3 regions of the Shewanella piezotolerans WP3 genome follow, and region 1 is predicted to be linked to each of the others. Evidence: predicted binding sites of a transcription regulator. Region 1 holds the regulator's gene; each other region holds the start of a gene.
The links. The regulator LexA, encoded in region 1, represses DNA repair genes until DNA is damaged. The targets are predictions, from matches to a motif close to TACTGTATNNNNATACAGTA.
Positions count from the first base shown of each region.

Region 2: the regulator LexA is predicted to act here: its motif matches at 1,602-1,621, upstream of SWP_RS12720 (YebG family protein).
Region 3: the regulator LexA is predicted to act here: its motif matches at 7,339-7,358, upstream of recN (DNA repair protein RecN).

Region 1 is NC_011566.1:5,048,112-5,058,623, forward strand. It holds gene plsB (glycerol-3-phosphate 1-O-acyltransferase PlsB) at 1-1,494, opposite strand, end outside; gene lexA (transcriptional repressor LexA) at 1,808-2,428, shown strand; gene SWP_RS21405 (cell division inhibitor SulA) at 2,425-2,937, shown strand; gene coxB (cytochrome c oxidase subunit II) at 3,382-4,959, shown strand; gene ctaD (cytochrome c oxidase subunit I) at 4,969-6,570, shown strand; gene SWP_RS21420 (cytochrome c oxidase assembly protein) at 6,573-7,142, shown strand; gene SWP_RS21425 (cytochrome c oxidase subunit 3) at 7,264-8,139, shown strand; gene SWP_RS21430 (DUF2909 family protein) at 8,168-8,386, opposite strand; gene SWP_RS21435 (SURF1 family protein) at 8,485-9,126, shown strand; gene SWP_RS21440 (hypothetical protein) at 9,342-9,887, shown strand; gene SWP_RS24665 (hypothetical protein) at 9,887-10,012, shown strand; gene SWP_RS24670 (hypothetical protein) at 10,002-10,127, shown strand; gene SWP_RS24675 (hypothetical protein) at 10,117-10,242, shown strand; gene SWP_RS21445 (COX15/CtaA family protein) at 10,232-10,512, shown strand, end outside.
Region 2 is NC_011566.1:2,966,038-2,976,549, reverse strand. It holds gene SWP_RS12735 (PqiB family protein) at 1-198, opposite strand, end outside; gene SWP_RS12730 (paraquat-inducible protein A) at 176-820, opposite strand; gene SWP_RS12725 (paraquat-inducible protein A) at 810-1,436, opposite strand; gene SWP_RS12720 (YebG family protein) at 1,633-1,914, shown strand; gene SWP_RS12715 (GAF domain-containing protein) at 2,010-2,468, shown strand; gene proQ (RNA chaperone ProQ) at 2,755-3,393, shown strand; gene prc (carboxy terminal-processing peptidase) at 3,427-5,469, shown strand; gene pepN (aminopeptidase N) at 5,544-8,105, shown strand; gene SWP_RS23515 (DUF2835 domain-containing protein) at 8,191-8,421, shown strand; gene SWP_RS12695 (DUF1302 domain-containing protein) at 8,740-10,512, shown strand, end outside.
Region 3 is NC_011566.1:1,357,613-1,368,124, forward strand. It holds gene ribD (bifunctional diaminohydroxyphosphoribosylaminopyrimidine deaminase/5-amino-6-(5-phosphoribosylamino)uracil reductase RibD) at 1-996, shown strand, start outside; gene SWP_RS05920 (riboflavin synthase) at 1,001-1,666, shown strand; gene ribBA (bifunctional 3,4-dihydroxy-2-butanone-4-phosphate synthase/GTP cyclohydrolase II) at 1,814-2,917, shown strand; gene ribH (6,7-dimethyl-8-ribityllumazine synthase) at 3,063-3,539, shown strand; gene nusB (transcription antitermination factor NusB) at 3,554-3,961, shown strand; gene thiL (thiamine-phosphate kinase) at 4,118-5,077, shown strand; gene SWP_RS05945 (phosphatidylglycerophosphatase A family protein) at 5,077-5,571, shown strand; gene recN (DNA repair protein RecN) at 5,636-7,297, opposite strand; gene SWP_RS05955 (AEC family transporter) at 7,568-8,524, opposite strand; gene SWP_RS05960 (LysR family transcriptional regulator) at 8,670-9,575, shown strand; gene SWP_RS05965 (YjaG family protein) at 9,645-10,253, opposite strand; gene barA (two-component sensor histidine kinase BarA) at 10,243-10,512, opposite strand, start outside.

The DNA.
Region 1 (10,512 bases):
CTCAGGATCTTGGGCGATATCTTCACGCCAATTAGGCACTTCATCATTTAAGAAGTTGTGCAGCGTTATTGGCTTACCAAAGTTCACATAACCTTGGCCAAAGTTACCTAGCTTACGAATTGCACCAAATACCTGCCAGACAGATTCTTTCTTTTTCTTTTTACCGCTTAACTCTTTATGGTAAGTAGCCACTTCCATCACATGGTCATAACCCAAGTAAACGGGCACTAGTGTTACAGGGCGTTCAACACCACGCAAAACGCTATTAAGCGTCATCGCAATCATGCCTGTTTTAGGCGCCAATAAACGACCTGTACGTGAGCGTCCACCTTCAGTGAAGTACTCAACCGAATAACCTTTAGTAAATAGCTGATCTAAATACTCACGGAATACAGCGGTATAAAGCTTATTACCACGGAAACTACGACGGATAAAGAATGCGCCGCCACGACGGAACATTGGCCCTGCAGGCCAGAAGTTAAGATTAATACCAGCAGCAATATGCGGCGGCACCATACCTTGATAATAGAGAATATATGAGATTAACAAGTAGTCCATGTGACTACGGTGACACGGCACATAAACTATTTCATGGCCATCATGGTGTAGCTGACGGATCTGCTCCGCACCTTTGATGTTGATTCCTTTATAAAGCTTATTCCACAGCCAAGTTAGAAAACGCTCGGCTATACGTACCAAGCTGTCTGAGTAGTCAGCTGCGACTTCATCAAGATATTCCATTGCTTTGGCACGAGCTTCAGTTTCTGAAATTTTCTTGCTGGCCGCTTCCTCTTTTATCGCCTTAGTAATCGAATCAGATTTAAGCAAAGCATGGAAAAGTGCTTGTCTCTTAGGGAGCTGAGGGCCGGTCATCACTTTACGTTGGCGCTGAAAGTGAACTCGAGCTACGCGCGCTAGTTTTTGGGCGATACGCTTATCTGTACCGTGTTCATCCGCCATATAGCGCAATGACACCGCGTTAGAAAACTGGACGAAGTTATGACGACCAAGAAATAGGATCATCAAACACTTACGTAACCAAGTTGGATTTTGACGTTCCAAAACCGCCGCGCGCATAGTGTCATCTTCTTTACCTGGGGTGCGTCCCCAGTAAAGGCTGACCGGTACCAATTGAATATCTAATTCAGCATTTTGCTTATGCACACTCAACAGACGTTTAAAACAGTGTAGATACTGCTCAGCACTTTCCCGCTCGCCAAATAGAGGTTTGCTACCTTCAAGGCAAACAACACGCGGCGCACTCACGCCATTGACCTCTAAGTCATCATAAGGGCTTGGAAGTCCTAGCGTCCCGGTCATTTCACTTAAAGCCGCGATGTCACTCACGGATTCTGTTTTCATGACATATACGAGTGGCTTGCTTGGATCGAGATTGAGATCATCAAAAGGATCATGAGGTACCACAATAGTGTGTACCAACTTTTTCTGGATCCAGCGTAAAGATTTAAACCAAAGAGAGTCTTTTTTCGACATGATTCGCTTGCAGTGTTAGTCGCTTCTAATAACCCCGTAGAATACCAGAATTTTCGACGATTTGTGCAATTGCTTTACAATCCGCACCTGAAGTTACTGTGTATTTATAGAACAATGACTTAGTTGCAGTTAAGTGTATTAGCTCTAGAGTCGAATGATTCCCCCATCCAGTCTGCCGTCGCACAGCCCAACATTTAAAGCAACGGCATATAAATGTAAATTTAACTTATGCTTACATTAATTTGGTTAATACTTGCACTGATTAAATTACTGTATATACTAACAGGTACTGTATAGAAAAACAGGTTCAACCATGAGACCACTTACACCGCGCCAAGCAGAAATTTTAGAGTTGATTAAACGAAACATTTCAGACACAGGTATGCCACCGACTCGTGCTGAAATAGCGAGACGTTTAGGCTTTAAGTCTGCCAATGCCGCTGAAGAGCATTTAAAAGCACTGGCTAAAAAGGGGTGTATTGAGATCATACCGGGAACCTCTAGAGGTATTCGGCTCACTCAAGAGGAACCGGAAGAGGTCGAACTCGGCTTACCTTTAATTGGTCAAGTTGCTGCAGGTGAGCCGATCCTCGCCCAAGAGCATGTTGAACAACACTATAAAGTTGACCCTGCCATGTTCCGCCCTTCTGCTGATTTTCTACTGCGAGTCCGAGGTGACAGTATGAAGGATATTGGCATACTCGAAGGTGATCTATTAGCCGTGCATAAAAGTCAGCAAGCACGTAACGGCCAAGTAGTCGTTGCTCGAGTGGAAGATGACGTAACCGTTAAGCGCTTTGAAAAGAAAGGTAATAAGGTCTTTCTACATGCTGAAAATGAAGAATATTCACCAATAGAAGTAGATCTAGCGAACCAGAGCTTAAGCATTGAAGGGCTAGCAGTTGGCGTGATCCGCAATGGAGATTGGCAATGAACAAATTATTAGGTGTTAGCCCTCGTCACCCTGGTCTTTGGCAAGATATTCCAGCCTCTACCATGACGAAAAAAGCAGTTGTAGATATAGAAACGATGGTATCTCACACTCAAGGGCGCAATGAGCTAACAAAGATTAGCGCTCAGTTGGCTCAATTGAGTCAGCAGGGGCGCTGGATCGTATTGATTAGCCCACCTAATATTGGTTATAAGCAAATGCTAGCATCGGCTGGTGTGCGCATGGATAGAATTTTATTGGTGCATGCTAAAGATGAAATCGAAACTCTTTGGGCAATGGAAAAAGCGCTAACAAGCGGCACATCGAGTGCGGTAATTACTTGGGCAAATAGCCTAGATGCGCGCGATAATAGACGCTTACAGTTAGTGGCCAAAAGTGCACAAGCATTAGGTATAGTGATTGAAAATGCGAACGCTCACTTACCTGATAGCGCAATAAACACACAGGATGATAGGTGTAATCAAGGCTCTTTATTTAGTTCAATGCATTAAGCAGTTATTTCTATTACAGTTCTAAGCTCTCTCCATGAGAGCTTTTTTATTTCACTTATGAGTGAAATTAGTCAAAAAGTGATCTTGATCAATATTTCAACACCAAGTAGGGTAGGAACTGATAACAACGATATTTTTGTTATATCCGAGCGATTTAGTCGTCGGTCTTTATGTACGGACTGTAGATCCTTTTAGAGTATATGAAGACTGAGATCGGCCTGATATATTTCAGCCGTAGGTGCCAAAGTGGTTACACTAACCAGTAGATAGATACTGGAAATTACAAAAGTCATATCGATAGTCGACACATAATATAACGACACGATAGACACGCCACTCGTGCACTTTGAAGTCATCGTTGCTTTTTTGGGAACTGAAGAGTTTACATAGAGCAGAGACTTACTGTGTGACTCTTCTTTGTCTTGTTGACAGAGGAGAAGTCTAGTGAAGCAATTGTTGTATTGTGTGTTGGCGCTAATATTTACGCCTGCACTTTTTGCATCAGAAATGCCACTTAATATGACAGAAGGCGTGACGGCGATCAGTGAACAGGTTTATAGCCTTCACATGATCATCCTTTACATCTGTTGTGCTATTGGCTTAGTTGTTTTTGGCGTGATGATTTATGCCATGATCAACCACCGCAAATCAAAAGGCGCAGTCGCCGCCAACTTTCATGAAAGTACTAAAGTCGAAATATTATGGACTGTAGTGCCTTTTATTATTCTTATCATCATGGCTATTCCGGCAACCAAAACACTCATAGCCATGGAAGATCCAAGCGATGCAGACCTAACTATTAAAATTACGGGTTCGCAGTGGAAGTGGCATTACAGCTACTTTAATCAAGATGTAGAGTTTTACAGCTTAATGTCTACCCCACGAGCGCAGATAGAAGGCACCGAAGCTAAAGGTGAGCACTATTTACTGGAGGTTGATAAGCCCCTGGTATTGCCCATTAATCGCAAAGTCCGCTTTTTAATGACCTCGGAAGACGTTATTCACTCTTGGTGGGTACCGGCTTTTGCAGTTAAGAAGGATGCTAACCCAGGCTTTATCAATGAAGCCTGGACCAAGATAGATAAACCAGGTGTATACCGTGGTCAATGTGCTGAGTTATGCGGTAAGGACCATGGATTTATGCCCATTGTGGTGGAAGCACTATCGGAAGCTGACTTCGATAACTGGCTTATCGCTCAAAAACAAGCTGCTAATAATGCTGAAGCAGCAGCTCAAGCAGCACTTTCTAAAACCTTGACCATGGATGAGCTGATGACTCAAGGGGAGCAGATATACATGGCTCGCTGTGCCGCATGTCATCAACCTAATGGTGCAGGCTTACCCGGCGTGTTCCCATCGCTTATTGGTAGTCCGATGATTAAAGGCCCAGTTGCAGACCATATTGATATCGTGGTTAACGGCAAACCAGGCACTGCGATGCAAGCTTTTGCCAAGCAGCTAACCGCTACAGAGATTGCTGCAGTGGTCACCTTTGAGCGTAATGCTTGGGGCAATAACTCCGGCGACTCGGTTCAAGCCGCAGATGTTAGCTCAGATGATGCTAACCCTGCTGTCTCGGGCGCTTCTACTGCGGTACCAGTGACATTACCCGCAGAACTCCCAGCCGCAGCCGCAGACCCAGCAACATCGACAGTCACGGAGACTGTAAGTGAAACTGTTGAGGATGTTAAGGCTGCGGTGCTAGATGACTTGAGCATGGATGAACTAATGACCATGGGTGAGAAAGTATACATGATCAAGTGTGTCGCCTGTCATCAAGCGGCAGGCACTGGACTGCCTGGCGCTTTCCCCTCCTTAGTTAATAGTCCCATCATTACCGGACCTGTTACCGAGCATTTAGATATTGTGATCAATGGTAAAGCTGGCACAGCAATGCAAGGCTTTAGCTCGCAGCTTACACCGCAGGAATTAGCCGCAGTTATAACTTATGAGCGCAATGCATGGGGTAATGACTCCGGTGATGCGGTGCAGGCTTCTGATGTTGATGGCCACGGAAAGTAAGGGATTAAAATGAGCACTATTACTCAAGATACACCTGCCGCTCAGGACGATCACCATGATGAACATCATGGGGCGCCGAAAGGCATTATGCGCTGGATATTAACCACTAACCACAAAGATATCGGCACGCTTTACCTATGGTTCAGTTTCATTATGTTCCTTACAGGTGGCGCAATGGCTATGGTTATTCGAGCTGAGCTATTTCAGCCCGGTTTACAACTCGTGGAGCCTAATTTTTTCAACCAGATGACCACAGTACACGGCTTAGTTATGGTCTTTGGGGCGGTGATGCCGGCTTTTACCGGCTTAGCTAACTGGCTGATCCCAATGATGATCGGTGCGCCAGATATGGCGCTACCGCGCATGAATAACTGGAGCTTTTGGATCCTACCGTTTGCATTTGCCATTCTGTTAAGTTCACTGTTTATGGAAGGCGGTGGACCTAACTTTGGTTGGACCTTCTATGCCCCACTATCAACGACTTATAGTCCTGACAGCACTGCTCTATTCGTTTTTTCAGTACATATCATGGGTATGAGTTCGATTATGGGCGCAATTAACGTTGTCGTAACCATCGTCAACATGCGTGCTCCAGGCATGACATGGATGAAATTGCCGCTGTTTGTTTGGACTTGGTTGATCACCGCATTCCTGCTAATAGCGGTGATGCCGGTATTAGCTGGAACCGTCACCATGGTACTAACCGATAAGTACTTCGCTACCAGCTTCTTCGATGCTGCTGGAGGCGGCGATCCAGTCATGTTCCAGCATATTTTCTGGTTCTTTGGCCACCCAGAAGTGTACATTATGATTTTGCCATCTTTCGGCATTATCTCAGCCATTGTTCCCGCTTTCAGCCGTAAACCTCTCTTTGGTTATGCCTCAATGGTGTATGCCACAGCCAGTATTGCGGTGCTGTCGTTCTTAGTTTGGGCGCATCACATGTTTACCACAGGGATGCCGGTGTTCGCCGAACTCTTCTTCATGTACTGCACTATGCTCATCGCTGTACCTACTGGAGTTAAGGTATTCAACTGGGTCGCTACCATGTGGCGCGGATCGATAAGTTTTGAAACACCAATGCTGTTTGCCGTGGCGTTTATCATTCTGTTCACCATTGGTGGATTCTCTGGTTTGATGTTGGCCATTACTCCTGCTGATTTCCAGTACCACGATACCTACTTTGTAGTGGCGCATTTCCACTATGTATTAGTCACTGGGGCGATATTTTCCATTATGGCTGCAGCGTATTACTGGCTACCTAAATGGACTGGCAACATGTATAGCGAGAGCTTAGGCCGCTGGCACTTCTGGTGCTCAGTTATCTCGGTAAACGTGTTGTTTTTCCCAATGCACTTCCTCGGGTTGGCAGGTATGCCTCGCCGAATACCTGATTACGCTATTCAGTTTGCAGACGTGAATCAGATTGTATCGATTGGTGGCTTCGCCTTTGGATTATCGCAGCTGATCTTTTTAGCGGTAGTGATCAAATGTATTCGCGGCGGTGAAAAAGCCCCAGCAAAACCATGGGATGGCGCAGAAGGATTGGAATGGACAATACCAAGCCCGGCACCTTACCACTCATTTACAACACCACCTGAGGTGAAATAAAGATGAGCCAGCCACAGAGCAGATCAAACCGAAAGTTAATTACCATGCTGCTTTTAGGCGCTGTGGGTATGTTTGGTTTCGGTTTTGCTCTCGTGCCGCTGTATGACGTGCTATGCGACACGCTAGGTATTAATGGCAAGACTCAAAGTACCGCCAGTGTTTATAAGCCCGTTACGGTAGATAAAAATAGAACTGTCACCATTGAGTTTGTTTCCCAAGTACAAAGCGATATGCCCTGGGAGTTCAAACCTCAAATGAACAGTATGCAAGTACACCCTGGAGAACTTATTCGCACTCACTTTGTTGCTAAGAATTTGTCTGCGAATCATATCGTAGGCCAAGCAATACCGTCGGTGTCTCCAGGGCAAGGGGCAGCTTATTTTAATAAAACAGAGTGCTTCTGTTTTAATCAGCAAGTATTAGCTGCAACAGCAACTGCCGATCTACCGCTTATCTTTTATGTGGACCCAGAATTACCGGACTCCATCTCTACCTTGACCCTCTCTTATACCCTCTACAATATTACCGACAAGAGCTATGCCGGTAGCGTAGAGCAAGGAGCTGCAAGATGACATTTATTGAACAACAGTTTCATTATTTTCCCTTAAGAAACGGTAGGCCAAATACACAGTTAATTTCAACTTTTTTCCACTCGACTACTCTTTACTCAATAGCCGAGAAAGGAGGTTTAAAATGACGACCAAGCACGAACCCTATTATGTACCAGCGCAAAGTGCCTGGCCGATTATCGGCGCCATCGGGTTGTTTCTTATCGCATTTGGTGCAGGTAGCTTTGTATCTGAGCTGAATAGCGAAGGCGGCATCGGCGGTTATATATTATTAGCCGGAATAGCTGTGATTATTTTTATGATCTTCGGTTGGTTTAGAACGGTTATTGCAGAATCAATGGCTGGTCTCTATTCAGAACAGATGGATCGATCATTTAGACAAGGGATGAGCTGGTTTATCTTCTCTGAAGTGATGTTTTTCGCTGCATTTTTCGGTGCGCTATTTTACGCTAGAATGATTGCAATCCCTTGGCTTGGCGGTGCATCCAATAATGCCATGACCCACGAAGTGCTTTGGCCTACGTTTGAAGCGGTATGGCCACTAGTCACAACACCTGATGGTACCACGACCGAAGCGATGGGCTGGACAGGTTTGCCGCTATACAACACCCTTATTCTACTAACATCATCAGTGACACTGCATTTTGCCCATGTAGGGCTGGAAAAAAACAAACGTCAGGCACTAACGGCCTGGTTAGCATTAACCATCGTGTTAGGTATTGGCTTTTTATTCTTGCAAGCTGAAGAGTATATCCATGCCTATCAAGAGATGGGGCTAACGCTTGAATCTGGCGTTTACGGTAACACCTTCTTTCTACTCACAGGGTTTCACGGCATGCACGTGACATTAGGAACGGTGTTTCTCATAGTGTTATTTTTCAGGGTACTGAAAGGACATTTCACCCCTGAACATCACTTTGCGTTCCAAGCGGGTAGCTGGTATTGGCACTTTGTAGATGTAGTGTGGCTATGCCTATTTATATTTGTCTATGTACTTTAATTTCAAATAGATAACGGTTTTCGATTGACTAATAGGGTCTGGGGTTCGGCGCAATAATCCCAGTTCCTAAAGCCACTAGCAGTAACATAACCACCAGCACAGAAAAGAGTACTCGTCGGCCTAAATATTGGCTCATGGGTACACTCTTTTCACCTTTAACCATCACAAATAGGGCTCTCGCTAAATTAACCAATATGAACAGCAGTAGTAGTACTAAAACCAGCTTAAAAACAAATAGCATATTCATCAAATCTCCAAAAATTGGGGCTTTAGGCATTTGGTTGTTTATCGTACTTTCTACTTTGATGGTGTTTACAATTTTGGTCAAGCTTGGTTTTTGGCAGCTTGAACGGGCGGAGCAGAAACAGCAATGGGCAAGCAGCGCTTAGCCAACGACAAAACGCTAGCGTACTGAGCTATGAACAACTACTCGCTAAACTTGGCGATGACAATCTAACAGGCTATAAACTAAGTACTCAGGTAGCGCCCATTTTGCAGCAAGTATTTCTACTAGATAACCAAACCGTTAACGGTAGAGTTGGCTATTTAGCCTATCAAGCTTTTGAAGTTTCACCAGATAAACCATGGTTATTAGTTGAGTTAGGCTTTGAGGCTGGAAGCGTTGATCGCTCAATATTGCCTAACGTTGCAGCGTTAACGAGTCCCTTACAGTTAAGTGGACGCGTCTACCAAAAACAGATGAACCCAATGAGTTCAGAGCTCATGGCTGAAACAGGCTCACCTATACGGATCCAAAATTTAAACATAGAGCAACTTGCACAGTTAATTAAGAAACCACTCGCGCCAGTCGTGCTGCAACCCAACAATATTCCCGATGACAGCCGTGTTCATCCATGGCAACCGATTCCACTATCTTCACAAAAGCATCAAGGATATGCAGTGCAGTGGTTCAGTATGGCTGGAGTATTTGGAGTCATTATGTTGTTTTTGTTTTTTCGCAAATTAAAACAACAACATAATCAATAAAAATTAAAAGTTTACTTGGCTATTGCTAAGCCTGAATAGACCATGTAGGTTAGAAAATATGCATCCTAGCCGTTCCGGGATGTACTGATATTAAGTTGTTCACGATTGCCGTCGTTTTGCTTATTACCTTTGCAGTATTGGTAATGCATGCTGACACTCCCCAACGAGGCGGTGCAGCCACAAAGGTAACGTGAAACTCATACAGAGGAGATGGAATGAACTCCCCCAAAAAGAACGGCAAGAAAACACTGTTATTACTGCTCTTGGCTTTTGCGGTACCTGTTATCGCCGCCAAATTGATTTTGAGTTTTGGGCTATACAATGGCGGAGCGACCAACAAAGGCCAGCTGCTTGATGTGGGTATCAATTACCAAAGTCTAGATATGACAAACCCTCAACCTAGAGAGTGGCAACTGCTGTATCAACTGCCAGCGATTTGCGACACAACTTGTCTAGATAGACTCTATATTTTACAGCAAAGCCATATCGCAATGGGTCGAAATCAAGACCGCGTTCATACCATCATAATGCTTGATGAAAACAGTGACAGTTCAGCACTAAAATCATTCGATTTTATGACTGCAACTCCAACAACTGCACTGACTCAGCTACTCAAAGATCAAGCCTTCGTCGTCGTCGACCCTCTTGGGAGTATGGTCATGAGTTACCCTATCACCAACAGTCATCAAGCTCAGATCATGCAGGGAAAGGCGATTGTGGCTGACTTAAGAAAGATGCTTAAGCTTTCAAGGATCGGCTAATGGATATAAAGCCACTTCTTAAAGTCACTTTGGCTTTTACGCTGTGCGTTATTATGCATCGATTGGCTTATACCCGCTTCTTTATGGCAGATAACCAAAGCATGGGAGGACTTAATGGATATTAAACCTCTACTTAAAGTGACTTTAGTTTTTACGCTGTGCGTTATTATGTATCGATTGGCTTATACCCGCTTCTTTATGGCAGATAACCAAAGCATGGGAGGACTTAATGGATATTAAACCTCTACTTAAAGTGACTTTGGTTTTTACGCTGTGCGTTATTATGCATCGATTGGCTTATACCCGCTTCTTTATGGCAGATAACCAAAGCATGGGAGGACTTAATGGATATTAAACCTCTACTTAAAGTGACTTTGGTTTTTACGCTGTGCGTTATTATGATGGGCGCATACACTCGTCTTTCTGATGCTGGTCTTGGCTGCCCTGATTGGCCTGGATGTTATGGCATGATTAAGGTTCCAAGTGCGAGCCATGAACTTACAGCAGCAAAAGATGCCTTTCCAGACCACACTGTAGAATCAGAAAAAGCTTGGCTTGAAATGATCCATCGGTATATTGCCGGCACCTTAGGATTAATGGTGCTAGTCATTTTGATCATGAGCTT
Region 2 (10,512 bases), 2.1 Mb from region 1:
AAGTCCTTGATACTTAACTAATGTTTTGCCAATATCCATACCAGTGGCACTTGGGAAATGTATTCTGACCTCTACGCCAGACTCACGGATACTCTTAACTCCTAACCAAGCTCCTAGCGCCAATGCGATAATCGGTAATAGCCAAATAGGAGAGAAGAGCTTTTTCTTTACTACTTTAGGTGTCTGTACTTGAGTCATTTTTTATTTCCAATCTGTCCCAGAGTAAACGTGTGTCAATCACTTTTGCTGCTAGCTGTGTCAGCAGAATAACTAAGGCAAATGCTGTAGCGGCAGGTGCCGGTTTTGCATCTAAAAGTTGTCCCATATTAACGACCGCAACAGTGAGAGAAATGACAAACAAATCTAACATCGACCACCTGCCAATCCATTCGATAATATGAAAGCCCATCATTAGCTTTTTCTTGGATATAGGTAACTTAAAGCTAATTGCCGTTAAATATATGGTTAAACCTACAATTTTTAGCACCGGAACCAATATGCTCGCTGTAAATAGAATAATAGCGATAGGGATCATGTCCGTTTTAACCAGATGTGCTATCCCTGAAAAAATGGTGTCTTGGGTGACTTGCCCTTGATTCGTCAGTGTTGTTATTGGGTATAGGTTGGCTGGGATCAGCAAAATAGCTGCGGTGATCAGTAAAGCCCAGCTCTTTTGTAGGCTGTCGTAATCCCTAACAATCAGTTTGGCATCACAGCGGCTACAACAGGCTGAATTAGCGCAGGTGACTTTATTGCAGGTCGGGCAGCAAGTTAGGCCTACTTCTTTTCCTAATGTGCAGCTTGTCTGATTATCGTTCAAGGAAACTCCACATATGTTCTAAATCGTATTCTCTTAAAAGAAATAAATGCATTATAAACAACATTGTAAAGCAGAAAGTTCCAAAACCGAAAGAAACAGTAGCAAAATCCGCAAGGTTAAAAGCGGCAACCAAAAAGCTAATAACATAGATTTCGAGCATAGTTAGCTGGGTAAGCAACCCTTGTAACTTTAATGCTTGCTTTAATATCGACCTTAATAAAGGTGATTGCAGTCCATATTTAATGATCAGGATCTGCACCAATATTGAAGCGAGCAAGATGCCTGGGGCGATGACCGCTGCCGTCATAACTGCGATCGCAACAACCCAATAACCTTGCTGATAGACCGCAGCGGCCCCTTCAAAAACGGTTGTCGTGCGCATACTGCCTAAAAATTCAAGCTCAAGCACTGGAAATAAGTTCGCTGGGAAAAAAAAGATAATAGCTGTCACACATAGAGCTAGCATGCCGTTAATTGAGCAGTATGGCGTGTCGTATAACTGCGTGTGGCACCGCGGGCAAATCGCTCGTACGCCCGTTGGCAAGGCACGCTTCCTTATGACCAAATCACATGACGGACATAAAGTAACACTATTGTCTAGCGTATCCGGTGGCATAGGAAACAAAGCCTCAAATAAAACGTTAAGGAATAAAACAAACATATTGCTATAAACGTAGGCTCAAATAATCGTATGCATTTGATTATTACAGAGTCCTTATCGCTATAAGCGTATCAGGTTTTCAAGAAAACTTGCATAAGAACTTCAATATGTGAGACTCTTTACTGTATATAAAAACAGTGCGAGATTGATTATGGCCGTTATAACCAAATTTGTCGTAGTTAGAGAAGGGGTTGAAAAGATGACTTTCACATCGAAAAAGGAGGCTGATGCCTACGATAAGATGCTTGATATCGCTGACAACTTAATTCCTTTCTTGACTAACCCTGAACTAGGGTTGGAAGATAATGATATTGAAAAGCTTGGGTTTTTCTTAGCGCAGCATAAAGATGAACTTCAATCTTTACTTAAAGGTGGGGCAGCGGTAAGTAAAGCTCCGGCTAAGAAAGTGTCGAAAAAGACTAATTTAGACTAAAAAAAACAGAGTATCAGTCTTCTAAATATGTTGCATCTTGATAAGATGCTGCAAATTTACTTAGTTTTATCGATGATTTTGTTTAGGGGATGTATATGACCGCGTCATTTTATGACACGTTGAATCGTCAAGTTATCGCTTTATTGAGCGGTGAAGATGACCAAATAGCGGCTTTAGCCAATTTTTCTGCGCTGTTAAATGATAATTTAACTGACCTTAATTGGGTAGGCTTTTACCTATTAAAGAACGAGCAACTTGTTTTGGGCCCTTTTCAAGGGAAAGTCGCATGTACTCGGATACCGATAGGAAAAGGCGTATGTGGTACTGCGGTTGAAAAAAATGAAACACAACGTATCGCTGATGTTCATCAATTTGTGGGCCACATAGCGTGTGATTCCGCGAGCGTTTCTGAATTGGTTGTTCCGTTTCGACGCAATGGTGATGTTATCGGAGTACTGGATATTGATAGCCCATCGTTATCAAGATTTGATGAAATCGATCAACAAGGCGTAGAAACTTTGGTGAAAAGTCTCGAAAATTGCCTATTTGGTTAATCAACGACCAATTTTTGCTAATTGATGGTCGCAATCATCTCATGCATCCCTATAATAAGCGGTTTGAGCAATGAAATCTCAAATCGCGATTATTCGGTAAAGCGAAGCAATAGCGTTTATGATAGGTTGTTGCTAAGGTAGGTTTGATTTTGCCGCTAAAAAACATAAGTTAATCATTATTAATTTGTTCTTTAGGTCATAATCAGACAAATATAAACGACACTTAAATCGATGAGAGATAGAAACTCTTTTGGTGGTGTCCCTTTTTTAAACTGTGGAAGTAAAGATGGAATCAACAGAAAAGTTGACCGATACCAACGCTATTCTTGCGTACTTATATGAAACATTTCCTTTATGCTTTATAGCTGAAGGTGAAACTAAGCCATTAAAAATCGGATTGTTTCAAGATTTAGCGGAAAGGTTAGCTGATGATTCTAAAGTCAGTAAGACTCAACTAAGAATCGCTTTAAGAAGATACACAAGCAGCTGGCGTTACCTTAAATGTGTTAAAGCCGGTACGCATCGTATCGATTTAGATGGTAATTCCTGTGGTGAGCTAGAACAAGAGCACGTTGACCATGCTCAAGCTACACTTAAAGAAAGTCAGGAAAAAGCGAAAGCAAAAAGAATAGCTAAGGCAGGAAAAACGTCAGCACCTGCAGCTAATGCTAAGAAACCCGTTAAAAAACCGGTTGCTAGAAGACCGAAAGCGGCGCCAAGCGCAAAACCTGTTAAAGAAAAAGTAGCAGAAGTAGTTTTAACGCCTGCGGTACTGACAGAGTTGAAGAAAAATCAACGTGTAAACGTCAAACTAGGTAAGGCGCCAGTAGCTGGTGTTATTTTGGATATCAAAAAAGAAGATGTTCAAGTTCAGCTAGATTCTGGTTTAACGATAAAAGTTAAAGCTGAATACATACTGCTGTAATGGTTTAAAAGCATGTAAAGGAGTAACTTGTTGATGCGGAAAATGTCTCTGGCTGTATCTATCGCCAGTATTTTTGTAGGATTCTCGGCGTGGGCTGTTAGCCCTACTATTCAATTCAGCGAGTTACCTGCTTTAAAGCAGGAACCCCAACATAAAGTGGCGAGTAAACGCGTCACTGGTTTGTTCACCCGTTCCCATTACCATCGTTTTGAAATGGACGATGCGTTTTCAAAGCAAGTGTTCGAACGATACCTGAAACAGTTGGATTATCGTAAGAATGTGCTACTGCAGTCAGACGTTGACAGCTTTATGGCTTATTCCACTCAATTTGACGATATGTTGAAAAGTGGCGATCTGCAGCAAGCCTATGCAATGTTCGAAGTGATTCAAAAACGCCGCTATGAACGATTCGCCTATGCACTCTCTTTATTAGACGAAGAGATGAAGTTTGATGTGGCTGGCGATGCTTATGAATTCGACCGTAAAGACGCCGCTTGGCCTAAAACTGAAGCTGAGTTAAACGAACTTTGGCGTCAACGCGTCAAGTACGATGCGTTAAACTTAACGTTGACGGGTAAAAAATGGGATGAAATCGTCACTATTTTATCCAAGCGTTACAACAACTCAATCAAGCGTCTAAGTCAAACTCACAGCGAAGACGTTTTCCAAGGTGTTATGAACGCATTTGCGAGAACTGTTGAGCCGCATACCAGCTATTTATCGCCACGAAATGCAGAGCGTTTCCAGATGGAGATGAATTTAAGCCTTGAGGGCATTGGTGCGGTACTTCAAGTTGATGATGATTACACCGTCATTAAAAGCCTAGTTGCTGGCGGTCCAGCAGCAACCAGTGAGAAGTTGTCGCCTGAAGACAAAATTGTTGGTGTAGGCCAAGAAGGCGAGAAAATTGTAGATGTTATCGGTTGGCGTTTAGACGATGTTGTCGAGTTAATTAAAGGTCCTAAAGGCAGTAAAGTTGTTTTAGAGATCTTGCCTAATAAAGGTGGTTCCAGTGCTAAGCCTTTTGAACTGACTATCGTACGAGACAAGATACGTTTAGAAGACCGTGCTGCTACCTCAAAAGTTGTCGAGCCGTCGGAGGGACCATACGCTAACCGCAAGGTCGGTGTTATTCAAATCCCAGGTTTCTATATGAACCTTTCAAAGGATGTTTCTAAAGAGCTTGCAGAGCTTAAAGAGGCTAAAGTTGAAGGTATCATTATCGATTTACGTGGTAATGGTGGCGGTGCGCTTACTGAAGCGACATTGCTTACAGGTTTGTTTATTGAGCAAGGACCCGTAGTACAAATTCGTGATGCTAATGGTCGAGTTTCTCAAAATAGAGATAATGATGGCCGAGTCACCTATGACGGTCCATTAACGGTGATGGTTGATCGCTATAGTGCTTCTGCGTCAGAGATTTTTGCCGCAGCACTGCAAGACTATGATCGTGCTCTGATTGTAGGTGAATCTACATTCGGTAAAGGCACCGTGCAACAGCATAAGAGCCTTGGCAGAATCTACGATATGTATGAGAAACCAATAGGGCATGTACAGTATACAATCGCGAAGTTCTATCGTATTAATGGTGGCAGTACTCAGCTAAAAGGTGTGACACCGGACATTCCATTTCCAAGTGCTCTAGAGCCTGGTGAGTACGGTGAAGCAGAAGAAGAGAATGCACTGCCATGGGACAAGGTGCCAGTGGCGCAGTACGGTACGTTAAGCGAGATCTATCCACAGTTGATTCAAAATCTTGATAGCAAGCATCAACAGCGAATTAAAACAGACGTTGAATTCGGCTATATCTTCCAAGATATCGAAGAGTTTAAAGCTAACCATAACGACAAAACGGTATCGTTAGTTGAAAGTGAACGTCTTGCTGAGCGTGATGAGAACGATAAGAAGCAACTCGATCGCGAAAACGAAAGGCGAGTCCGTGAAGGCCTCGAAGTGGTTAAATCGTTAGATGATATAGAAGACGATGCTGACAAGACCGATGCATTTCTCGATGAAACGGCATACATCACTCTCGATTTAGTTGATATTGAGAAAGTGGCTAAAAATCAAAATTAGTCGCTCACTGCAGATTATAAAACGCGCTATTAGCGCGTTTTTTTTAACTTAAAAATGGAATTAGTAGGCCTACAATGACACAACCACAAGCTAAGTACCTAAAAGACTATCAAGCACCACTTTTTCAAATCACACACTTGGATTTGGATATCTCTTTAGCGGGTGAGAATTCTGTAATTCAAGCGACTAGCTCAATCGAAAGAGTGGGTGAACACCAGCAGCCATTAAAACTAGATGGCGAAGATATTAACTTAAAGTCAGTTAAAATAAACGGTGTTGAGAGCGCATATACAGAGAAAAACGGTCAACTGATTATCGATACAGAAGAGCAAACTTTTGAGTTGGAAATAGTCTCTGTCGTCGATCCTGAGTCAAACACCAGTCTAGAAGGCTTATACATGTCTGATGGAGCTTACTGCACTCAGTGTGAAGCTGAAGGGTTTAGGCGTATTACTTACTTTCTTGATAGACCTGACGTTCTAGCTATTTATACCGTACGCATAGAAGCAAACAAAACTGCATTTCCATTTTTGTTAAGTAACGGTAATCTTGTTGAAAGTGGTGATTTGGAAGGCGGTTTACATTACGTTAAATGGCATGATCCGTTTCCCAAACCGGCTTATCTTTTTGCATTAGTTGCAGGTGATTTTGACCTATTAGAAGATGAATATATCACCCGTAGCGATAGAGCCGTTAAGCTGCAGGTTTTTGTCGATAAAGGCAATCTTCATAAAGCTCACCATGCAATTGCATCATTAAAGAAATCAATGCAATGGGATGAAACTCGTTTTAATCTTGAATACGATCTCGATATTTATATGATAGTAGCCGTTGATTTTTTCAATATGGGTGCGATGGAAAATAAGGGGCTGAATGTATTTAATACCAAATATGTGTTGGCAGATAAAGCCTCTGCTACTGATGATGATTACCATGGGATCGAGTCTGTAGTTGGTCATGAGTATTTTCATAATTGGACCGGTAACAGAGTAACTTGTCGTGATTGGTTCCAATTGAGCTTAAAAGAGGGGCTAACCGTTTTTCGAGATCAAGAGTTTAGTTCTGATGTTGGCTCTCGAGCTGTTAATCGTATTCATGCTATTAAAGTGATGAAAAACCAGCAGTTTGCTGAAGACTCTGGCCCAATGGCTCATCCTATACGCCCTGAATCAGTAATAGAGATGAATAATTTCTATACCGTTACAGTGTATAACAAGGGGGCTGAAGTGATTCGAATGATGCATACCTTGTTAGGGGAAGATAAGTTCCAAGCAGGGATGGCGTTGTACTTTAACAGGCATGACGGCCAAGCTGTGACTTGCGATGATTTTGTCGCGGCAATGGAAGATGCCAGTCAAGTTGATTTAGGTCAGTTCCGCCTTTGGTATAGCCAAGCTGGCACTCCTCAAGTCACTGCTACAGAATCTTATGATGATTCAACTAATAGCTACTGCTTAACATTATCTCAAGAAACACCCGATACTCCTGGCCAAACGGACAAATTGCCACAGCATATTCCATTTGATATCGAGCTGATTGATAGCGAGGGTAACAGTCTCGTCAATCAGGTATTAGATTTTAAACAGCAAACTCAAAATTTTGTTTTTGAGAATATTAAAAGCAGACCCGTAGCTTCATTATTACAAGATTTCTCAGCGCCGGTAAAATTGGAATTTGATTACTCAATTGAGCAGTTACTGCATTTAATGCGTTTCGCTAACAGTGAAGTGGCGAAGTGGGAGGCATCTGTATCTTTATTTAGTCAGTCAATTTGGCAGTGTGTAGATAATTTGCAAAATGGCAAAGCGATGCATATAGATAGCCGACTTGTTGATGGCTTTAAAGGCGTTCTTTTATCTGAATCGTTAAATGAAGCACTAATGGCTGAAATTCTTACCCTGACAAGTGCAAGTTCGCTGATAGAGCAAACAGAGAGTGTCGACCTAGATAGCCTTGCTATTGCACGTCAGTTTGCAGTCAATGAAATAGCACAAGGTTGTGAAGATGAACTGCTCGCTAAAGTCAGGCAGCTACAAAGCACCGATAGTGCAGATGCTCGTGCTCTTAAAAATACCTGCCTAAGTTTATTGCTTAAGGTGGATGATAGCTACCGCTATATTGCAGAACAACAGTTTGGAACTGCTGATAACATGACTGACACTTTAGGGGCGCTAACCGCGTTGAATAGTGACTGCTCTAGTGAGCGAACAGCGTTAATGACGGCATATGAATCTCGCTGGGTAGAGACGCCATTAGCAATGGATAAGTGGTTTAGTTTACATGCTACATTTGCCAATGAGGGTTGTATTGAGCAACTTGAAAAGCTTTTGCAACACGAAGGTTTTTCCATGTCTAACCCAAACCGAGTGCGCTCTTTGATTGGCGTGTTTGCAGCAGCCAATACCTTTGAATTTCATCGTAAAGATGCAAAAGGATATGACTTTTTGACTAAAGCGATTATCAAACTCAATAAAGTGAATCCGCAGGTCGCGGCTAGGATTATTACACCGCTTATACAATTTAAAAAGTTTGATCTAGAAAGGCAGGCGTTAATGCGTAAGTCTTTAGAGAGTATTTTGGCAATAGATGAACTGTCTAAAGACCTCTATGAGAAGGTGACCAAAGCACTTTCATAATGTCATAAGAAAAAGTAAAATCTCAGCTTATCCAGGGCAGTAGCCCTGTTTAAGCTGGCATTTAATAAATATTCGAGAACTCCACGTGCAACAATCAAATCAAGTTTTCCAGTTCCCTCTTAACATCAGTTATGAAGATTTTTTACCTTACTACCGTGGTCAAGTCACTAAAGTGGAGGTTGTCGATTTAGCAGGAAGAACGTTGTGGATAAGCGCAAGACATTTTAGACCGTTTTTTACTCGCTCAGGCATAAAAGCATACTTCGAAATGGTGGTTGATAGTCAAGGAAACTTGATCCAACTGAATAAGATTTAGAGTAATTACTTAAAACGGTCGATTACTTTAAACGCAGTGCTTTAGCTATCTGTTAATTTAGATAAGGTATTGTTATTAAATAATATATATTAACTAAATGCCAATCTCTTTATATTATGTAAATCTGATTTAAATACACTCCTCAAACCACCTTGCTAAATCCTTGTAAAATAGCGAAATCTTTTAAAGATTTTCACTATTTCATCCTTGCTCACCACGTATAAATGCTGTAACAATGGTGTTACCTGTAAGCTAACAGTATGTTGGTTATCAATTCCTATAACAAAAGAATCCAGCAGGTTACGGAGAGAAGCTAAAATGAAAAAGGTTAAGAACGGCTTTAATAAGTCGACGCTCGCTTTGGGGATAGTCGCGGCGCTCGGTTTTGGCATGTCAACAAGTGCCAATGCAGTCTCATTTAATTGGGGCGAAGTAGAAGGAACATTTGATTCAACCTGGACTGCTGGTGCGAGTTGGCGAGTAGAAGGGCGAGATTGGGAAAATCAAATTGGTAAGGTGAATCAGCCTCAGTTTGACTGGTCAGGTTATTCTGCATTTGGCAACACCAAATACAGTTCCGCAGAAATTTGGGCTCAGCCTGGTTCCTATTCAAGTAATGGTGATTTAAGTAACTTACTTTATTCGCAAGGCGATACGACTTCTGAAATATTTAAAGGTTTGCATGAATTATCCTTAAAATATCAGAACTTTGGTGTGTTTGCCCGTGCTATGTACTTTTATGATCGTAAGCTAAACGATGGCAGTTATGACTTTAACGACCCTCTTACAGGGAAAGAGTTTGACCCATGTGAAGATAGCAAGGCATCGGAAGTTCAATGTAAAGATATCCGATTACTAGATGCATTTGTCTATGCGGATTTCGATTTTAATGATGGCGCAAACCCTTTATCTGTTCGCGTTGGTAATCAGGTGGTTTCATGGGGTGAGAGTACTCTTATCGCCCATGGTATTAGCTCGATCAATGCTGTGGATTTAAATATCTTGAATGCACCGGGTGCAGAACTTAAAGAAGCATTCCGTCCACAAGGTATGGTTTGGGCCTCTTTTGGGATCACGGACGATCTGTCTGTAGAAGGTTTTTACCAGTATGATTGGCAGCCTGTATGGGTTCCAACACCGGGCTCTATTTTTTCTACTAATGATTTCGCGGGTTACGGCGGTTACAACCAAAATGCACAGTTAGGTTTTAACGCAAATCCAGATATGAATCTCGATTTCCTACTATCTGAATACAATGCATTAGTGGGTATGGTTGGTTCAGGTCAAGTTGATGGCGCGACACTAGCGCAACTCGCACTTGCGTATCCAACAAAAGCCACGTTGGTCGAAGACGATGCGTCAGCAAGTGATGACGGTCAGTGGGGTGTGAAAGTCGGTTATTACGCGCCGCAGCTTGGTGAAACTGAGTTTGGCTTGTACTACATGAACTACCATAGCCGTCGTCCATTGATCAGTGGAACAACTGCGAACTTTACACAAGAAGCGATTGGCCGAGATTTACAACGCCTAGGCGGTAAAGCACAGTCTGGCGAAGCCATGACTCGAGAAGATTTGTTAGCATTAGAGACTTTCTCTAAGGCGCAGATTGTTTACCCAGAAGATATTCAATTAATGGGCTTTAGTTTTAACACATTACTTGGTGACACTTCTTTTGCTGGTGAAGTTGCACATCGCTTGGATGAGCCGTTGCAGATTGATGATGTTGAGCTGCTTTTTGCTGCTATGCCTCAACAATTGGCTAATGCGGGCCTTCGCCCAGATCTCGATGGTATTTCACAAGTCGAAAACTATGGTCCAGGTGAATATGCTGAAGGCTTCATTCGTTTAGATACCACTCAAGCTCAAACCACATTCACACATCTATTCGGTCCAACATTAGGTACAGATAACCTAACTATGTTGGCTGAGATTGGTGGTGTATGGATCCATGATATGCCGAGCTTTGACGAGCTTCGTCTCAACGGTCCTGGCACTGCACGTTCAGGTGGTAACCCTGATATGCCGGGCATAATCGAGGCGCTGCATAATGGCCCTGAAACCAACCCATTCCCAACTGATTTTGCTTGGGGT
Region 3 (10,512 bases), 1.7 Mb from region 1:
GAGGGTTATCATATTCGCGCTGGCGGTCCTCACGCAGAAGTTTACGCACTTAATATGGCAGGTAATGATGCCAAAGGCGCAACCGCCTACGTTACTCTTGAGCCTTGCAGCCATTACGGCCGCACTCCTCCTTGTGCTAAAGCACTCATTGAGGCTGGAGTGAGCCGGGTCGTGGTTGCAGTTACAGATCCTAATCCGCAAGTATCAGGCCGCGGCATAGCCATGCTGCAGGATGCTGGCATTCAGGTTGATGTCGGTTTATTAACCGATGCTGCTAAACAGGTTAACCTTGGTTTTTTAAAGCGAATGCAGCAAGGCTTGCCATGGGTGACTGTCAAGTTAGCCGCTAGCCTTGATGGAAAAACGGCGTTATCTAACGGTGAGTCAAAATGGATTACAGGTCCAGAAGCTCGAAGAGACGTGCAGCGAATTCGTGCGAGGCACTGTGCTTTGATAACTGGTGTTGAAACTGTCTTGGCCGACAACCCTAGTTTAAATGTACGTCACAGTGAGCTGGGATCTTTATCAAATGAGATCGCACCAGCAGAAGTGCATCAGCCTTTGCGTGTAATATTAGACAGCCAAGCTAGGCTAGATGCTGAATTGGCGATCTTTAGTGTAACCAGCCCTGTTTTACTTGTGAGTACTCGTGACTACCCTGAATCTGTAAAGTCTGCTTGGCCTGCTCATGTGAGTCATCAAGTTTTGCCTGCCACAGATAACCGAGTGGAACTGCAAGCTTTACTTACATTGTTAGGTAAAACCTGCAATTCAGTGTTGGTGGAGGCTGGCGCGACTCTTGCTGGGGCATTTGTAGCGAGTCATTGCGTCGATGAAATAATTTTATACCAAGCGATGAAGATACTTGGTGCTGGAGGCAGAGATCTACTTGCTCTGCCTGATTTCGAGAAAATGTCAGAAATCCCAAACATTGACGTAATAGATGAACGAAAAGTGGGTAAAGATACCCGCTTAACATTAAGAATGAGTAACTAACTTTATGTTTACTGGAATTATTGAATCGGTAGGCCATCTGCGTAAAGTAGAACGCCGTGGTGATGACATTAGATTAACCGTTGCAAGCGGCAAGCTTGATCTGTCGGATGTAAAGCTAGGTGATAGTATCGCAACAAATGGTGTGTGTTTAACGGTTGTTGAGCAGCTAGCTGATGGTTATGTTGCGGATATATCTGCCGAAACGGTTAGTTTAACAGGCTTTGCTCATTACGCCGTTGGCACTGCTGTAAACTTAGAGAAAGCGGTCACTCCGACAACTCGTCTTGGTGGGCATATGGTCAGCGGCCATGTTGATGGCATCGCTCATGTGGATGATAGACAAGTACGAGGCCAAGCCATAGAGTTTTGGCTGACACCTCCTGCAGAGCTCGGGCGCTATATTGCTCATAAAGGTTCGATCACAATCGATGGTGTCAGTTTGACGGTTAATGAAGTGCAAGGGCATCGTTTTAGACTGACCATAGTGCCTCATACCGCAGGCGAAACAACGTTAATAGATTTAAAACCAGGTGATAGCGTCAATATCGAAGTTGACCTTATTGCCCGGCACTTAGAAAGGTTGATGAGTTATTCATCAGAGCAGCAAGCAGAGCAACCGAAGTCAGAAGTTACTATGGATTTGTTAGCTCGCTCAGGGTTTTTAAGATAAAAACTGGCTTAAGACTATTTTAACGATAGTATTTGTCATTAGAAAATCCTACAAAATAAACATTACATTTATTTACTGCAGTGCCACAAACGGCTTATTGATTAGCGACCTCAGCTAACGCAGTAACACAAAAATAAAGGTCTAAACATGGCGTTACATAGTATAGAAGAGATCATTGAAGATATTCGTCTAGGTAAGATGGTTATCTTGATGGATGATGAAGACAGAGAAAATGAAGGCGACCTTATTATGGCTGCTGACATGGTGACGCCTGAGGCCGTTAACTTTATGGCCACTTTTGGTCGAGGTCTTATTTGTCAGACATTAACTAAAGAGCGCTGCCAGCAGCTAAATCTTCCGTTGATGGTCACAAATAATAATGCGCAGTTTTCAACTAACTTTACCGTGTCAATTGAAGCGGCAGAGGGCGTTACAACCGGGATATCTGCTCAAGATCGAGCTGTAACAGTTAAAGCTGCTGTCGGTAAAGACGCAAAACCTGCTGATATTGTTCAGCCAGGTCATATTTTTCCATTGATGGCGCAAGAGGGCGGTGTACTTATTCGCGCAGGACATACCGAAGCAGGCTGTGATTTAGCAAGGCTCGCAGGTTTTGAAGCATCATCAGTGATTGTTGAAATTCTTAACGACGACGGCACTATGGCACGTCGTCCCGATCTTGAAATCTTTGCTGAAAAGCACGGTTTAAAGATGGGCACCATTGCTGACTTAATTGAGTATCGCAATACCAAAGAGACCAGCGTTGTGCGCGAAGCACAGTGTAAGCTACCCACTCGTTTTGGCGAGTTTGATATGCTGACTTTCCGTGACACCATCGATAACCAATTACACTACGTTTTAGTTAAAGGCCCTGTAACCGAGAATGCACTGGTTCGTGTTCACCTACAAAATACCTTTAACGACTTATTGCACTCTGAACGTGATCAGCAGCGTAGCTGGCCGTTAGAGAAGGCAATGGCGCGTATTGGGGATGAAGGTGGTGTACTTGTGTTGCTCGGTCATCAAGAGCATAGCAGCGATATTTTGGCTAAAGTTAAAGCATTCGAAGCTGAAGATAATGGCAGTGCTCCTATTGCAGCTAAGTGGCAAGGGACATCTCGCCAAGTGGGTGTAGGCTCACAAATTCTCGCTAACGTGGGTGTTACGTCAATGCGACTGCTTAGTTCACCAAAGCGTTATCATTCACTATCAGGCTTTGGCTTGGAAGTTACTGAATATATTGCAGAATAAAATTTACTGGTGGTGATTATTATCACCCGAGGTGCAATTTCACTCTTTTCTTATAAATTGCATAGGGATCAGCGTAAGTGGCTGTGGTATCATACCGCCTCTTCCGCCCCCATGCTGGGTCATTAAGCTAATTTAGGTAAGATAAATGAACGTAGTTCAAGGTAATATCGAATCGAAAAACGCAAAAATTGCGATTGTAGTTTCACGTTTCAACAGCTTTGTTGTTGAGAGTTTGCTTGATGGTGCGGTAGACACTCTAAAGCGTTTTGGTCAGGTTGCAGATGACAATATCACTGTAATTAAAGTCCCAGGCGCTGTCGAACTGCCACTTGCAGCCCGTCGTGTTGCGGCAAGCGGAAAATTTGACGGCATAATCTCACTTGGTGCGGTTATCCGTGGTGGTACACCTCATTTTGATCTGGTTGCAGGCGAATGTAATAAAGGGTTAGCTCAAGTTGCACTTGAGTATGATATTCCTGTTTCATTCGGCGTTTTAACTACAGATACCATTGAACAGGCTATTGAGCGTTCAGGTACTAAAGCAGGTAACAAAGGCGGCGAAGCTGCTTTGGGTCTGCTAGAGATGGTTAACGTTTTGCAAGCACTTGAAGAACAGCTGTAATTTAGGACAATTTAATGAAGCCTTCAGAGCGCCGAAAGGCACGTCGTTTAGCGGTTCAGGCCATATACTCTTGGCAGCTAAGTGGCAACAATATTGCTGATGTTGAGCATGAGTTTCTAACTGAACAAAATGTTGATGGTGTCGATATAGCTTACTTTCGTGAGTTATTAGGTGGCGTTGCAACAAAGAAAAGCCAATTAGATGAGCTTATCACTCCATTTTTGGTTCGTCCTATGGATGAAGTTGATCCAGTCGAAAAAGCGATCGTACGCCTAGCGGCTTATGAATTGACTTTCCGTAAAGACGTTCCATATAAGGTAGCGATTAACGAAGCTATCGAGCTTGCCAAAGCATTCGGCGCTGAAGATGGACATAAGTTCGTTAACGGTATTCTGGATAAGTTAGTAGCAAGAACTAAATAGTCAAAACGGCATCTTCGGATGCCGTTTTTTATGGCTAAAAGAGAGTCTTTGCTGCATGAACCCAGCGATACGGGGTAAGCGCAGTGGAATAGCCTTGATACCCACAGACTATTTGGCTCCTTTTCTTCAGTCCACTTTTAAATTGTGATTGGTATTGTGAAAGAATTTCAATTAATCGAAAGCTATTTTACTGGGCGCGCCCAGTCTCGAAAAGACGTGGCAGTTGGCATCGGCGACGATTGTGCCATTGTTGAGCCTGCTGTTAATAAGTCTGTAGCGATATCTTGTGACACGCTAGTGGAAAACGTGCATTTTTTCCCAGATATGCCTGCTAGTGCTTTGGGATACAAATCCTTGGCGGTTAACTTATCAGATCTTGCCTCTATGGGGGCTGAACCTGCTTGGATGACGTTGGCGCTAACGCTACCTGAAGTCGATGAGAATTGGCTTGCAGATTTCAGTACTGGTATGTTTGAAATTGCTGAGTATTACGGTGTAGCGCTAGTGGGAGGGGATACTACTCGCGGGCCTCGCTCAATCACCATTACGATAAATGGACAAGTACCGGAGCACACTGGTCTGACACGAAGTGGTGCAAAAAATGGTGATTGGATCTATGTTACGGGGACCTTGGGCGATTCAGCATTCGGCTTGGATCTGTTGCGAGGCAAAGCGCAATGTAATGAGGCTGATAGAGAGTATATTATCAATCGTCATTATCGACCGACTCCAAGAGTACTTGCAGGACAAGCGTTAAGGACTTTGGCATCCAGTGCTATCGATATCTCTGACGGCTTAGTCTCTGATATACAGCATGTACTTAAAGCGTCTAATATCGGTGCTATGGTCAATGTAGATAAACTTCCATTATCCAAAGAGCTAAAAGCTAATGTTTCCGATGAGTTGGCATTGAGTTATGCATTAACCGGTGGTGAAGATTATGAGCTACTTTTTACCGTTTCTGAGGCGCAAAAAGGCGCATTAGAAATCGCATTGGCTGAAACGGGCGTTAAGTTTACTCAAATTGGCCAAGTCTGCACTGGCGGTAAGCTAAATTTGCTATTAGATAACCAACCATTCGAACCTATTAACCTTGGATTTGAGCACTTTAATTGATGGATTTACTCTCAAAAGATAAAGCGGTGGCTAAGCTTTCGCTTAAGAACCCAATCCACTTTTTGGCATTAGGTTTTGGCTCTGGTTTAGCGGCAAAGGCACCAGGCACGTTCGGTACTATCGCCGCGATCCCCGTCTTTTTGCTTATGGCGCCGTTAAGCCTACCTTGGTACATAGGCCTTACGATATTTAGTGTGTTAATTGGTTTTTATATCTGTGATAAAGCCGCTAAAGATATGGGCGTTCATGATCATGGCGCGATTGTGTGGGATGAAATCGCAGGCTTGCTCATTACTATGATAGCAGCACCAGCCGGCTGGCAGTGGCTGTTAGCCGGTTTTATATTGTTCCGCTTTTTCGATATTTTAAAACCTTGGCCAATCCGTTGGCTAGATGCCAAAGTGCATGGTGGTTTCGGTATTATGATCGATGATGTATTGGCTGGTATATTCTCACTTATTTGTCTACAAGTTGCCGCTTACTACTTGATTTAATCAAGCCAAAAGGAAAAGGAGCTTATTAGCTCCTTTTTTTATGCCTTAAACTGTCTTGTGACACTTAGCTTAACAGTAACTCTTTAGCGTTAGCCAAAGTGTTGCTGGTTATGGTATCGCCGCCTAATAAGCGTGCCAGTTCTTCAACGCGTTGCTCTTTATCTAACTGCACCATCGAGGTTTCAGTTTTGCCCGCTTTACTGTTTTTGTTTACAAACATATGTTGATGACCGTTACCAGCAACCTGCGGCAGATGGGTGACACAAAAAACTTGAGTTGATTCACCTAGGCTGCGCAACATACGCCCGACAACCGCGGCAGTTGGTCCTGATATCCCAACATCAACTTCATCAAAAATTAGTGTCGGCGTCGCTACTTTCTTAGCGGTTATCACTTGAATACCGAGCCCAATACGAGATAACTCACCACCAGAGGCAACTTTAGCTATTGGTTGTAAAGGCTGTCCGGGGTTGGTGGTGACTAAAAACTCTATTCCATCACAGCCATGTGGGCTAATTATGCTTTCATTAAAATTGACTGAAATGCTGAACTTACCCTTTGGCATACTGAGCTCATGTATAGATTGGGTGACCTTTTTATCAAGCTCTTTAGCGTAACGACTGCGACTTTGACTTAGTTTTCTTGCATGGTTTAAATAGGCTTGTTGACTGTTACTGAGTTGATTACGGATCTCATCAAGCCTGTCTTCATCGGAATCTAAGTCATTAAGCTCTGTTAATAGAGCTTGATGATAAGCGAATAGCTCCGCGGCGTTGACATGGTGCTTGCGCGCTAATTGTAGCGCCTTAGATATGCGTAACTCCAACTGCTCAAAGTATTCAGGGTCTAACTCCAAGCCATCTAAATAACGTTCAAGTTCGCTACTGGATTCTTGCACTTGGATCAGCGCCTCATTGAGCATAACGACGACGCTACCAAGTTCTGCATCATAGCTCTCTAAATCTTGCCCTTGGCTGATAGAGGTATTGAGTAGCGATTCAATGCTGCCCTGATCGTTTTCTTGCAAAATATGTAATTGGCTGCGGCATAACTCAATGAGTGCAGTGCTGTTGGCAAGTTTTTTATGTTCGGCTTCAATGGTCTCAAATTCACCTTCGCTAATGGCAAACTCGTTAAGTTCTTCTACCTGGTATTGTAGTAATTGCTTGCGTGCTAATCTTTCGTGTTGAGCAAGCTCTAACTGCTGCAGCTCTTTCTCTATCGTTTTACAGCGGTGGTAACTGGACGAGACCGAATCGAGCAGCATTTTATGATTGGCGTAACTGTCGAGCAATGTAAGCTGGTGCTCACTTTTTAGCATTGCATGGTGAGCATGTTGGCCATGGATCCCGATAAGCAGTTGGCCTAGAGATTTAATTTGGGCTAATGGTACCGGGTTACCATTAATGTATGCACGAGAACGTCCATCACTATTAATCGTACGCCTTAAAATACACTCATTGTCCAGTTCGAGGTCATGGTCTTCTAACCAGCGTTTAGCAAGAGGAATATCAGATAGGGAGAAGCGAGCACTAACCTCAGCTTTTGTGGCATCAGGCCTAATAGTATTGGCATCAGCTCGATTGCCCAGGCATAGGCCTAATGCGTCAATTGCAATAGATTTACCTGCACCCGTTTCACCGGTAATACTGGTCATTCCGGCTTTAAAATCGAGTTCTAAAAAACGCACAATAGCAAAATTGTTAATGCTGAGTTGGCAAAGCATAGTGATGTCCTATCCAAAACACTGTATTGATAAACAGTATATACTGTTTTTCTATACAGTAAACTATTTGTTGTTAAATCAATCAATGTTTAGCTCTTTACGATTTAAATGATCACAATTTACTGATTTCAAACGAGTTAGGTTATTTGGTTGCCTTCTTGTCATAGAGGAAGTTCAGATGGACTGATTATCGCTCACTCTTAAACTTGTTGATGGCGCTTTATTGAGTCTCTGTTGTCGTAGCATAGAACAATTAAGCGTTAATTGGTTTTAGCCGAGCAAAAATACTTCTAATAGGGGCAAGCTAATGAAGGTAACAAGCGTACCCAATAGTATTCCTTGAGCACTGGTTATCACTTGAGTGTGATAACGCTGAGCGAGTAAGTAAACACTTGCTGCAGTGGGCAGTGCCGCAAGCATCACGCCCATCGAAATTAACTGTGAGTCTACCTCTAAGCTGGTCATTAGCAGGAAAGTGATAAAAGGCTGTATGAACAACTTAATCATGTTTATTGCGCTGATATCACTCAACTGTTGATAATTAATAAGCTGCTTCGATGTTTGATGTTGCCCAGATTTTGCTAATACCATACCAATGGCAAATAGTGCACAGGGACTTGATGTCAAGCCGAGTTGCTTAATAATAAGCGCGAGACTTTCCGGCAAGGTTACTGTCATTGCAGATAGGCTTATCCCGACAAAGCTGCCGACGACAATGGGGTTTCTGATTAAGGCGAGAGCAATGACTTTTATTGCTGAAGTTTGGTTGTTGCTGCCTAAGACTTCTAAAGACACCAAGGCAACGGCGAAAATTAACACTGATAATAAGCTGGCAATCGCCGCCGCTGCCAACGCAACTTGATTGCCTGGAAACAGTATTGCCATGAGCGGCATACCGATAAAAGCAGTATTTCCAAAAGTGGCATTAAGCGCTCGCATTGTTGCGACGGCTTTTTTGGCTGGGCTTACGAGCAATGACACTACAAATGTTATGGCGTAGCTAATTAGCATCGCAGCGCTAAAGCCTGCAATATACCCCCAGTGAAGTATGTCGCTTATAGGTGTCTGTGCCAGGGTAATAAGCATGATGGCCGGAAACGCAATATAGTAAACATATTGGTTTAACACTTGGTCTGTCTCAAATGGTAATAACTTTGTTTTCTGTACCAAAGTTCCAATCAACATAATGCCAAATACGGCGAGGAGCGGCGTCAATACTGCTGGCATGCTGTTCTCTATTCACTTGGGATAATATGCGTTAAACACGCTTAACATTGAGCTGGAACACTAACATAGTTGCTCTTTGGTGTACTATTGACCTTAGGTCGTAGCCGCTCGTCATTTTAAGTTTTAAACGCAAAGGTTTATATCGATGAATAGCAACTTTGGATTGGAACTACAGCTGATCTACCAATTTGTGCACTTAGTTAATGCTGGGAGCTTTTCTCAAGCAGCGAAAGAGCTAGAGATGCCTATCGCAACGGTGAGCCGAAAACTGACAAAGTTAGAAACATTGCTTGATAAACAACTTTTAATGCGCAACACACGTAAGTTGCGCTTAACCGAAGAGGGGATAGCGCTGTTCCAGCAGTATCAGGCTATTGTGTCTCAGTTTGATAGCATTCGTGGCGCAGCGGTCGATACGCCTGAAGGTACCCTTCGGATTGCAGCGCCGGTGTCAATTATCTCGATGATATTCATAAATGCTATTAATGAGTTCTGTGAAAAGTATCCCGATATTCAGCTGCATATTGTACAGAATAACAACGTTATTGATTTGATTGATGAAGGTGTTGATGTTGCCATCGTTGGCGGTACCCAACCAGACTCCTCTTGGATCTCAAGCTCTCTTGGAGTGCTTAATTATGGTTTATTTGCATCGCCTGGTTATATTGCCAGCGCCGCTCCTTTTACACATCCAAGCGAGCTAGATAATCATGCACTGATAAAAGTGTGGCCGCTTTTTAACTGGACACTCAAGCACCCATCAGGAGAGAGCTTTTATTATGATGGACCAGCTAAGTTAACATTGAGTGAATTAAATGGTGCCGTCCGAGCGGCTGTGGATAATGGTGGAATACTGTACGGCCCTGCACTTTTTGTAAAAAATGAGCTCAACTCTGGTCAGTTACAAAGCTTGTTGCCTGAGTGGATTGGTGAAAAAAGGCGGATTTCTATCTTATATCACCAGCGTAGTCATCAGCCGTTAAAGGTAAAACTATTTATCGAGTTTATGCATTCGAAAGCTGAGCAGCTGTTCTCGATGGAAAGCAAATAGCCTGATTAAGAATAACATTGCGCAATAAAAAAGCCGTTCAATGAACGGCTTTTTAGATCGGTGTTTTGTTTAAGCTTCAGTGTGGCTAATGCCGATATTTGAAATGCCTACGGCGACAATTTCTCGGCGTAACTCTTTGACAAAATCAGCTTTAAGATGAGGGTTTTCTTCAATGGCTTGTAGAAGAACTGCTTGCATCTCTTTTTCTTCAACCATCACTTCATGGTTGAATATATAGTCATCTAGTTCAGATTCTTTATCAAACTCTTGCTCACAGGTCGCTTCAATATAGTTAGCAACAGTGGCTGATGAAAGCTTACTGATATTCGTAATATCTTCTTCTACTTTGCTCTCTAATGCACTCAGCAAAGAGGTTAACGCAACAGCTGCATCCATTGCAGGGTAGACGCCATACACGTCAAAATCTGCTGGCTCAGGAGTATTCTCTTCAATACGTTCCATTTGCAGCTCAATGTTTAGCTTAAGCTTATTGTCATACATAGACTGCCAAAGTAGATTAAGCAGTGTATCGAGTACTTTTGGGTTGCCAAATTCACACACTTCAGAAAAAAGCTGATAATTGGGCAGCATACGTTGGCAGAGTGCAATAGCAAAAAGTTTCTTTTGCGCTAGTGTTAGCCCTTTAAGGCGTTGAAAAAAGCCCGTCTTATTTGTCATCTTTTACATCCACTGATAGCTGGGTGATCACTTGATTAGCCGCTGATTCTACCTTAGTTAACTCATCAAGTAACTCAAGGATTTCAGGTTCTACGTCTTCAACTGCAATGCCTTTCTTTAATCCTGATTCAATTTCTTGGCAAAGCTGTTGTGTAGTCGGTACACCGCAATAACAACTTGCACCGTGCAACTTGTGTATACAGGTCAACATGCCCTGTTGATCGAAGCTCGCCAGTGCACTATTTATATGTTCAACAGA